2 regions of the Priestia sp. YIM B13491 genome follow, and region 2 is predicted to be linked to the other one. Evidence: riboswitches for the same ligand, from Rfam matches in the RefSeq annotation. Region 2 holds a riboswitch; the other holds the start of a gene.
The links. A riboswitch is a leader RNA that binds a small molecule or an ion and turns the genes downstream of it on or off. The one in region 2 is predicted to bind cobalamin.

Region 1 (5,787 bases), on a different contig from region 2:
ACACAGTTTAATTGAGAATGATTCTCTTTGTCAATGTTTAATTGATAAAAATTCTCAATTAAAATGAAAGTCTACCACCTTTCTTATAAGTTAGTTGAATTTTGACCATACTATAGCTATCACATACAAAGGAGGGTTAACGTTGGAACAAAACATTCTTTGTGAAGTAAATAACTGTCACTTTTGGAAAAATGGAAATCACTGCAGCGCAGAAGAAATTTACGTGGTAAGTCATAGCGGAAAACATGCAGCAAGCAGCTATGAAACAGACTGTAAAACGTTCAAGCCAACTGAAGCGTAACCCGCAAAAGGACAGCCTCTGGGTTGTCTTTTTTCTCTCTTCAAGATCATAAAAAAGGAGACTAATATGAAAACTGAACAACTGATTCATTTTTTTAAAGAAGAAGCCATAAAAGCAAATGAACAAACCTTTCCAATCTATGTACAATCGTTTACTCATTTATGGACATATAAATGGGGAACACTTGAAAACATTCCAGAAGAAATTGATGACTTAATTACCACACGTGCGTTAGAACTTGGACTTATTCACTTAAAAAAAGCTGACTAATCAATAAGGAAATTAGTCAGCTTTTGTGTTTATAGATCATCAAATCCATTCGCATCTGATGCTTTTGTATATTGTCTTGATTTCTGTTCAAAGAAATCCGTTTTCCCTAAATCTACCTCTTGATAAGCAATAATCCAACGAAGAGGATTTTCAATCGGTGCTTCTGGGAAAGCAGCTCGACCGAAGCCTAATTGATTACAGCGTTTATTAGCCATGTATTCAATATACTGCTGCAGTTCTTTCATCGTGATGCCGTCGAATTTTTCTCCGATAACAGATTCCGCCCATTCAATTTCAAGACGAGCTGCCTCTTGGAACGTTTCAACTACAAACGTTTCTAGCTCTTCCGTACGATAAGCTGGATTTTCATTTAGTACTTCCTTGAAAATCTTTTCAAATAACCCAACGTGAAGCTGTTCATCACGATTGATATAGTTAATCATCGTAGATGTCGCCACCATCTTTTGATTTCTAGCAAGATTATAGAAGAAAGCAAATCCGCTATAGAAGAAAAGGCCTTCTAAAATAACATCATATACCATAGACTTCAAAAAGTTTTCAACCGTTGCTTCTTCGCTAAATGCTTTATATCCGTTTGTAATAAAGTCATTTCGAGCGCGAAGCTTTTCGTCTGTGCGCCAGTATTCAAATACTTCATCTTGTTTTCCTTTTGGTACAAGACTTGATAAAACATATGAATACGAATGATTATGAACCACTTCTTGCTGCGCTAAAATAATCATTAGAGCATTAATCGAAGAATCGGTTACATAGTCAGCTACTTTGCTAGCATAATCTGATTGAATACTGTCCAGTAGCGCCAGCAAGCCAATAATTTTAAAAAAACTCTCTTGTTCGTCAGCCGTTAACTGAGGGAACTGCTTAATATCTTGACCCATATTAATTTCAAACGGCGTCCAGAAGTTAGCTAGCATACGCTTGTATTTAGGGAACGCCCATGAAAATCGGACGTCATCCCAGTTTAGAATATTTGAGCTCTTGCCGTTGATGATTCCTGTCGAACGGTTCGGAGCTGTTTCGTTCATTAATTCTCGTTTTAACATGCTTGTCATCAATTATTCACTCCTTTTAACTATGACAGCTTTCACATTCTTCAATGACTTCACTTGATGTTGAACGTACGTAGTAGGTCGTTTTTAACTTTTCTTTCCATGCCGTCATATGAAGATCCAGCAGCTCTTTTGCTCGGATATCATTTTGCACATATAAGTTGAATGAAATGGATTGATCAATATGGCGCTGGCGCTTGGCGTTTTGCTTAATGCTCCAGTGCTGATCAATTAAATAAACGGACTTATAATACCAGTTTGTTGCTGGTGATAAATCCGGTGCCGTCACCGGGATTTTATAGTTTTTCTTTTCCTCTGAATAAAACTTACGGAAAATCGGATCAATACTTGCAGTAGAACCCGCGATAATAGATGTTGATGAATTAGGTGCTACAGCCATTAAGTAGCCATTTCTTATCCCATTGTTTTGAACTTCGTTACGCAGTTCACTCCACGCTTCGCTTGTGTATTTACGTGTTTCAAAATAAGCGCCTGACTCAAAATCTGAGCCTTTAAATAATGGATATGCACCTTTTTCTTTAGCTAAGTTCATGCTTGCCTGTACGGTTAAGTAAGCGATTTGCTCATACAATTCATCGCAATATGCTACCGCTTCATCTGTTTCCCATGCTATTTTCTTTAAGGCAAGCAAATGGTTCCAACCAAATGTGCCAAGCCCTACTGCGCGGTACTTTTGGTTTGTTAGTTTTGCTTGAAGTACCGGCAAATCATTTAACTCAATAACGTTATCAAGCATGCGTACTTGAATTGGAATTAAACGTTCAAGCACATCTTCAGTTACGGCTCTCGCTAAGTTGATAGAAGAAAGATTACATACAACAAAATCGCCCGGATTCTTTGTAATAATAATTTTTCCGTCTTCCGTAATTTCCTCTGTTACGACCGTTGTGCTTTGGTTTTGCGTAATTTCTGTACATAAGTTGCTGCAGTAGATCATGCCCTCGTGGCGGTTTTGATTAGCTCGGTTAACCGTATCACGATAGAACATATAAGGCGTCCCCGTTTCAAGCTGCGAAAGCATAATGCGCTTGAAGATTTCAATAGCAGGTACTGTCTCTCTTGAAAGCTGTTCATTATTTACACACTCAGCGTAACGAGTGCGGAACGAACCGCTGCCTTCTTCTTCATCATAAAAATCTTCTAACGAGTAGCCCATCAGCGTACGAACTTCGTGAGGATCGAATAAGTGCCAGTCTTCACGTGCTTCTACTTTTTCCATAAACAAATCTGGCAAACATACGCCAGTGAATAAATCATGCGTGCGCTGGCGTTCGTCACCATTGTTCAACCGCGCGTCTAAGAATGAAAAGATGTCTTTATGCCATACGTCTAAATATACGGCAATAGCCCCTTGTCGTTGACCTAGCTGATCGACACTTACAGCCGTATTATTTAGCTGTTTCATCCATGGAATTGTTCCTGATGATACGCCTTTAAAACCTTTTATATCACTTCCTCGGCTTCTAATATGACCGAGGTAGACACCAATTCCGCCTCCATTTTTACTAAGCGTGGCCAAATCTGTATTGCTATCATAAATACCGCGTAAGCTGTCATCAATCGTATCAATAAAGCAGCTAGATAGCTGTCCGTAGCTCTTTCCTGCGTTTGAAAGCGTTGGTGTGGCAACCGTCATATATAGACTAGAAAGCGCCCAGTACGCTTCTTTTACTAATGCTGTTCGATTTTCTTTCTTTTCTTGAGACATCAGCGTCATAGCAATGATAAGAAAACGTTCTTGCGGTAATTCGTATACGCGCTTATCATGTGATGTCGCTAAATAGCGATCTGCTAATGTCAACAATCCAATGTATGTAAATAAACGATCGCGTTCAGGAATAATGACTGAAGCAATTTCATTAATTTCTTCTTCTGTATATGTTTTTAATAGCTGTTTATTATAAATGCCGATTTTTGTTAGTTCTTGAATAAGCTGATAAAACGAACCGTACTTCTCTTTTTTATCATAACCTCGGTTGTCCGCTGCTTTTCGATATAGTTCGTTTAAGTAGACGTCTGCCGCTACGTACGTCCAATCTGGTTCTTCCATTGAAATACGCTCTAAGGCTGCTAAAATTAGGACGTTTGCAACCTTTTCGTCCGTCATATTTTCCTTTACTGTAACAGTTTGAATAACCTTTTCCTCATACAAAGAAAAATCAAGCTGCGTAAATTCATTTTTTAAACGTTCAATATATGCAGTTAATTCATGTAGAATTGTAGGCTTTAATGTATTCACCATAAATATGGCTCCTCTCTTCACTTCAAAATAAAAAATCGCTCACCGTACCTCGGTGAGCGAATAGAACGAAGATAGAAGAAGACACTAAGTCTTTTCTCAATCCTCGCTCTACCCTCTCACCTCCCGAAGAAGATAAAACGACATAAAAAAGGCAGGTCTCCTGACTTATGCTTCTTTTTACTTTAAGGCCTTCCCATGATGTTTACTCACAGTGGATCTCCTTATTTCATCAGCATTCACAGTTGCGGGGACAGCTTTGGATTTTCACCAAATTCCCTTTTAAGTCTTTTTATCAGACACCTTTTTCACTGGAAAACACAAAATATAGTATTTTATTATCGATTTCAAAACAACATATTGTGTTATGTTATAAACACATTATATAGGACAACTTAGAAAACTATCAACCTATTTTCAAAAATAATTTTGTTTTTTACGATAAAACTCTTCGACTTTTTTCATCAAACTATTCCATCATAACATGTTTTGACACGCTTGATAGAACAATGTGCTCTTTTTAAAAAATTTGTCCTATTTTTCTACTAAACATTGACAACCTCAATAAAAAAAACCGTTTTACATAAAAAACGGTTTTTAATTATTGGTATTCTTTTTCAAATGCTGTGATTGTTTTGATAAAGTTTTTATCGATATCGTATCCTATCCCCGGTTTTCCCTTCACCTTTATTACTCCAGCTTCTACCTCTACTTCGGGCTTAATAATATCTTTTTCCCAATAGCGAGATGACGCAGAAATATCACCTGGTATCGTGAAAGAAGGCAATGTCGCAAGGGCGATGTTATGAGCTCTTGAAATCCCGGCTTCTAACATTCCGCCAACCCAAAGTCTTACACCATACTGGGCGCACAAATCATGAATTTGCTTTGCTACGGACATTCCGCCAACTCGACCGATTTTCACATTGATAATCTTACAGCTTCTTTGTTCAATTGCATGACGTGCATCTTCATAGCTCACAATACTTTCATCTAAGCAAATTGGCGTCTGCATTTGCTTTTGTAACAATCGATGATCAAGGATATCATCAGAACTTAACGGCTGTTCGATCATCATTAAATTCAATTCATCTAGTTTCTTCAATGAATCACTATCGCTTAACGTATAGGCTGAATTGGCATCAGCCATAAGAGGAATGCTTGGAAATTCATCTCGAATTTGTTTCAGTAGCTCATAGTCAGCACCCGGCTTAATTTTCACTTTAAAGCGCTTATAGCCATCTTTCATGTAAGTCTTTATTTGTTCTTTCATTATGGAAATATCATTTAAGCCAACTACCACTCCAGCTTCTACAGCAGACCTTACTCCTCCAATTACTTCAGATAACGGTTTGTTCTGCCGCTTTGCATACAAATCCCATACAGCACAGTCTAAAGCTGCTTTAGCCATGTTATTTCGCTTTAGAGGTTTGAATAACTTTTGAACATCCTCTGGTTTTTGAAGCTGCTGATGAAGAAGCGAGGGAATTAAAAAATCGTCTAACATATGAAAACACGTCTGAATCGTTTCTTCCGTATACCAAGGAGATGAAAAAGCAACTACTTCTCCCCACCCTGTAAATCCTTGTTCATCTTCTACTTCAAGCAAAATCAATTCTCGATCCTGCACTGTACCATAGCTTGTTGAAAAAGGAGAAAGAAGCTTCATGTCAATTTTATAAAGATGTACTTTTTTTATAATCATCGATTAGCTCCCTTTCTGTATGAACGATGATAGCTTCCGGCGTATGATTTTATTAGAAGCCGTTCGCGGCAGCTCCTCTACTCGAACGAAATACTTTGGAAGTTTGTACTTTGCTAAAAATTGTTGAATGTGTAAAGATAATTCTTCATCTGAAACGTCTTCGTTTACAACAACACATGCA
Region 2 (5,787 bases):
GCCGCCACTGCGCTTTCCCCGTATCCGCTATTTGGACTTGGATGCTTCTTAGCATCACGCTTAATCAAACTCGTTACATGCCCAAGAGAATACTGGCTTTTTGCTACATTAACAGCCGTCATCACCACTGCAGTTAACCGACTTGGAATATAGTTTAATACGTCATCGGTTTTTGCACTAAAGTAGCCGAACAGAAAGTAGCGGTCATTTTTGTACCCAACCATCGAATCACATGTGTTAATAGCCCGGTAAAAAAATGCTAGGGCTCCTCCTCCTATAAATGCATAAAAAAGCGGAGCTGTAATACCATCACTTGTATTTTCAGCCACGGTCTCTACCGTCGCTCTGGCAATTTCTCCTTCTGACAAACGATCTGTATCTCGTCCCACAATCATGCTTACTTCATATCTAGCTTTCTCCATATCTCCTAGCTGAAGCGGCTTTTGTACCTTATAGGCAGCTTCGCTTAAAGAACGAGTGGATATAGTAGTCGCAATCATTACGCCCTCTACTAAAACACCTGCTATAAAATGAACTCCGTACAAAGCATGGAGGAACAAAAAGGGAACAACTCCTGCGAGCACAGCCATACTTATCACAAGAAGCAATCCTTTGAATCGTTTTCCTGCACCTGTATTTAATCTGGAATCCATCCAATAAATCCATTTGCCAAACCAGCGAACGGGATGCGGCCAATTTTCGGGGTCACCTATAATTCGGTCAATTAGTAAAGCAATCGTCATGGCCGTCATGTGTGCAATTATCGCTTGTGTAATACTCATTTCTTCACCTCTTTCCCTTAAGTCCCTGCTCTAAGCTTATTTTCACCAGCTTGGCTACCGCTTGCCCTAAAGCGGTCATAGAGCCTGCATATTCATATAATGCTCCTTGCTGAGACGCTGCAACTGAGATGCTGTCCGTAGATGTTCCCGTAGCAATCGTCTTTGTAGCCGGATCTATGACACCCAGCTGTGACAGCGTTTTTGTTTTGGCTTCTGTGGCCGCGATAAAAAGCTGTAAAAACGCAGCATCCGTAAGCGTACCTTCCACGAAAAAAAACATATTAATTGTACCGGGAGAGGAATAGAACGGGACAGCTTCATCAGCTGTAATATCTACTGCATTTCCTACTCCAGCCGTTATCACGGAAGCTACTCTTACTCCGTAGCCTTCATAACAGTAAACCGCTCTTTCTTTTAACCAAACGGCTGTCATCAACCCTACGATTTGCTCATGGCGCACATTTTCTTTCATCAAATATTGCTCATACTCCAAAGAAGGAGTATCTGAATAATAGTCTTTGTGAACAAATCGATTGTAAAAGGTGTCCGTTTCCGTAATGCCTGTTCCTAAAACCCCTGAGCTGTATGTTTTATAAGAAGTCTCGGTTTTCATGATTAAAAGCTCAGGCCGTTCTTCAATTTTAAGATGTGAAAAGGGACCAATCCCCTTTTCAATTCGAACTGGAATATGGTCCCTCTTCTTATTTATTGTACACCTCAGGGTATACTGCTTTTGCTAAGTCCTCTAAGCCATCTACAATACGAGGTCCTAAGCGATTGATTTTGTTTTGATCAACCTTCTCGATGTTACCCTCTTTTACAGCAGTCATGCTGCTCCAAGCGGGACGCTTCATAATCTCATTTTTGTCTGCATCATACGTTGCGATAATAACGTCAGGGTTTAACTTAACAACTTGCTCTTCAGAAAACTTAACCCAACCCTTTTCACTAGCTGCTACGTTATCCGCACCGATCATAGTAAGCATTTCGTTCATGAACGTACCTTTTCCTGTTGTATAAATCTCAGGAGCTCCTGATACCTCTATCCATACTTTTTTACGATCTTCTTTTGAAATCGTTTTTGCTTTTTTCTCAATTGAAGCTACTTTTTCTTTCATGTCTTTAATTGTTTGATTAGCTTCTTTTGTTTTACCTGTTAATTTACCGATTTGCGTAATAGAATCATAAACCGTATCAAACGTTGTTGAATCTTTTACAACAAATACCGGAATACCCGCACTTTCAATTTGTTTAAATACTTCATCCGAAACGCCCATACTTGAAGCGTGTGCCAGCACTAAATCAGGATTTAAAGCAATAACTTTTTCCGCATTAACGTTCATATCTCCTACCTGCGCTTTTTTCTTTACGCTTTTAGGATAATCATCGTTGCTTGTAACACCGACTAATTCTTTTTCAAGGCCAAGGGCATATACAATCTCCGTATTACTTGGCATTAAGGAAACAATTTTCTTAGGCTGTTTTTTCAACGTGATTTCTTTATCACGCGCGTCTTTTACCTTCACTGGAAATGCAGCTTGTGACGTTTGTTCCGTATCTTGCTTCGTTTTTTTATCACTGTTGCTTTGGTTGCCTGCACCGCATGCAGCAAGTACGATGACTAACAGTGCAATAATGGAATACGAAAGCCATTTTTTCATCTAAATACTCCCCCTATATATTGTTCATTGTGAATACGAAACCTCCACGTTAAAGAAAAAGCAAATGATCATGCAAAAAGCAGCGCTATCCCGTTTTTCCGCTTTGACTATGTATACTGCTCGCAGGTAGCTTCAAAATAAAAAAGCTTTACTTTCAATTGAAAGCAAAGCAGGTAACGTCAAGATAAGCAGGAAAAGAATCCGTTCACTATACTTGATATGTATGTTCATTACCCTGCTTCACCCTTCCTCGAAGGTTTCACAGCTAACAATAAGGCAGGTCTCCTGACTTACGCACAGAGCGCTTACAGTGGCGGGACCGCGCTGGTTTTTCACCAGACTTCCCTTTTCACTCAATCTTTAAATTGAGACCTTATTGCTTTACGATTATTCACTTGTCCTAGTATACCCCACTCATGGAAAAATGGAAATAGCCATTCTCACAAAAAAAGCTGCGAGAATGCTCTCGCAGCTTAAGGAATTAAAGAGTTGCTAAAAATTCACGGACCGCTTCAGGCGTTTTAGCATTTGCACTGTGCAAGTGTGCAATTTTTTCACCGTTTTTATATACAAGAAGAGAAGGAATACCCATTACATTGTTTTCAGCAGAAAGTTCTTCAAACTCATCCTTATCAATTTTAAACCATGCTTTATCTGTATTTTCGTCAACGATTTCATCAATGAACATATCCAAACGTTTGCAATCAGGACACCACGTTGTCGTAAAAATCCCAACGCTTAGTGTTTCGTTCTTAATTTGTTCGCGAAATTGTTTTTCTTCCGTAAATTGTTTCATTATGTTACCTCCAACATCTATTCGTTCCTTCTCCCTATTCTATGGTAAGAAGTCTGACTTCATTATAAACGATTTTTTTATCATTGTGCTAATGTTTCAGCTTATTTAGACCATAACGGTTTTAGACGTAAAAAAATGCTAGCTTAAAAAAGCTAACATTTCGAAATCGCAGAATGTTGTGTCTATTATCAGCTAAACCATTTAGGCGGCATGTTTCGGTTCCAATAAATTTTCCCTAAATCATAATGCTTCTGAAAATTATCTGCAGCCGCATGATAGTGAAAATTAAACCAGTATCCATCTTTTGGAGGATTTTCACGCCGTACATGAAATCGTATTAAGTCCTGACCGGTTTCCCGGTCATATACATGGAAAATCTTTTCACCGTAGCCAGCAGCAGGGTGCTCGCTTATCTCGAGATTCTGAATCGACTGTTCACGTTCAGTGCCAATGTCGGTCAGCACTTCTTCAATTTTAGGTAACACTGCTAGACGAAATTCATCTTCAATGACAGGTCCAATTTTTGTTCCGAATTTTTCCACTGACTGTTTTTCAGCTGATTCCATTGCATACGTAACAAATGATGAAACGTCTTCATATTTTGGTTCTTCATATGGCAAATGAATATCTTCTATAACAGCTGTGACAGGAGTTGTTTCTCTTACATACCCTGCTTTATGTTGCTTGTCCGCTTTTGCATCATCAACGTATAAATATTCTGGTGGAGTGACAAGCCCAAATGTAAATACTGTAATAAATACAATTAGCATTCTTTTTATCCATCTAGGCATTCGTATCTTTCCTTTCTCATCTTTTCCCATATGGTCTTTTCATATCGTAAAATTCATTGTTATAACTCACTAGGTATTGTAACATACTTATTAATTTTTTACCTATATTTGCTTATTCATTTATGCTGCCTACGGGCATTCGAAGACTTTTTAGTTAGCACCTTCCTTCTTCTATTTGAGGTTGTCACACCGAGCGGAAACCTATACAAGATATTCCTTTTTTGCTGGATGCTTAAACACAAAAGTATTTTTATGTTCAAAAATATATCATACTTTTATGAACTTTAGATGAAATTCATAAAAAAAACTTCCAAAACTTTTTAATTCCTAAAAGGTTTTGGAAGTCTTTTCAATGATCGGGATTCATTTTACTTTTTTGTTTATTATTGTATATCAATTGTCCCGTAATGAAATTTTGATGTTTTTCGTTTTTGTACGGTAAATCCATGTTCTTCAAAACGACTGCTTTTCCAATGATCTTTTAGCACGATCTTTTGTTTGGCTACTCTTTTTGCTTCTTGTATAGCCATTGGCGTCAGCGTAGTATACAGTGCTATTGCTTTAATACCGTTAATTCCATTCGATTCATCAATTTGCTCTTGAAACATAGGATCAAAGTAGACAACATCAAAAGAATTATCTTCACAACACGCCAAAAACGATTCAAAATTTTGATGAACCACGTTTATACGCTTCATTGCATCGTTCAACTCTTGTACGTCACTTTCCCAATTTAAAAGTCCTTGTTTGACTAAATAAGCTACATAGCGGTTGCCTTCTAGTCCGACAACTTTCCCGCTTTTCCCTACCGCTGCGCTCGCCATCATACTATCCGATGCAAGACCAAGTGTACAGTCAAGCACGCTCATTCCTTTTTCTAAACCAGCAGCTTTAATAAACGGATCACGTTCTCCTCGCAGCCATCTCTTTACTCTAAACATAGCGGAATTTGGATGAAAAAAAATAGGTTCCTCTTCATTTTGGACATGCAATTCTACTCTATTCTTACCGACAACCAGCACGTCTGCAGCTTGAAGATTTTGAAGATCTGCAACGGATTTCTTCTCTCTTACTACAAAAGGTATACTTAAATCAGCGGCTACTTGTTTGGCTTTTACAGTCATCTGTTCATTTGTTCGACCAGCAGTCGTAACAATCACTTTCATAACTCCCCCTACACTGTTTGGCTATTTACATAAAGAAAAAGGATGCCGATAGACATCCTTTTTCTTATAAAGTATATGCGATTTTTCTCTAAAAATCTATATACTAGATGTGACAAAAGCAGGACATTTTATGAACAGTGCTGCTTAAAGCCATTTAAAATATTTTCAAAAATAACTTCTAACGGCTGACCTTCAATTTCATGTCGAGGAATAAAATGAACGACTTCTTTTCCTTTTAAAAGCGCCATAGACGGTGATGAAGGCTCAATGTCCCCAAAATATTCACGCATTTTAGCTGTTGCTTCCTTATCTTGGCCAGCAAAAACAGTTACCACTTGATCTGGTTTTTGCTCAGACTGTAAGTACGCTTGCGTTGCTGCAGGACGTGCTAAACCAGCAGCGCATCCACAAACTGAATTAACGACAACAAAAGTTGTTCCTTCTACGTTTTCCATAAAATCAACTACGGCTTCCTCTGTTGTTAATTCTTCATAACCAGCTTGAGTTAATTCTTGACGCATTGGTTTAACTAACTGACGCATATATTCTTCATATGCCATTGACATATTAACATTCCTCCTAACAATCATT

Region 1: another riboswitch for cobalamin. It lies ahead of ACFX4E_RS00075 (ribonucleoside-diphosphate reductase subunit alpha); the one in region 2 lies ahead of ACFX4E_RS15660 (ABC transporter substrate-binding protein).

Annotation. Positions count from the first base shown of each region.
Region 1 is NZ_JBHZOR010000001.1:16,639-22,425, reverse strand. It holds gene ACFX4E_RS00090 (DUF1540 domain-containing protein) at 143-301, shown strand; gene ACFX4E_RS00085 (hypothetical protein) at 368-571, shown strand; gene ACFX4E_RS00080 (ribonucleotide-diphosphate reductase subunit beta) at 601-1,644, opposite strand; gene ACFX4E_RS00075 (ribonucleoside-diphosphate reductase subunit alpha) at 1,661-3,904, opposite strand; cobalamin riboswitch at 4,038-4,223, opposite strand; gene menC (o-succinylbenzoate synthase) at 4,503-5,606, opposite strand; gene ACFX4E_RS00065 (o-succinylbenzoate--CoA ligase) at 5,610-5,787, opposite strand, start outside.
Region 2 is NZ_JBHZOR010000004.1:134,856-140,642, reverse strand. It holds gene cbiB (adenosylcobinamide-phosphate synthase CbiB) at 1-782, opposite strand, end outside; gene ACFX4E_RS15665 (adenosylcobinamide amidohydrolase) at 787-1,395, opposite strand; gene ACFX4E_RS15660 (ABC transporter substrate-binding protein) at 1,484-2,443, opposite strand; cobalamin riboswitch at 2,702-2,834, opposite strand; gene ACFX4E_RS15655 (thioredoxin family protein) at 2,925-3,239, opposite strand; gene ACFX4E_RS15650 (YpjP family protein) at 3,428-4,030, opposite strand; gene ACFX4E_RS15645 (class I SAM-dependent methyltransferase) at 4,414-5,190, opposite strand; gene ACFX4E_RS15640 (BrxA/BrxB family bacilliredoxin) at 5,325-5,762, opposite strand.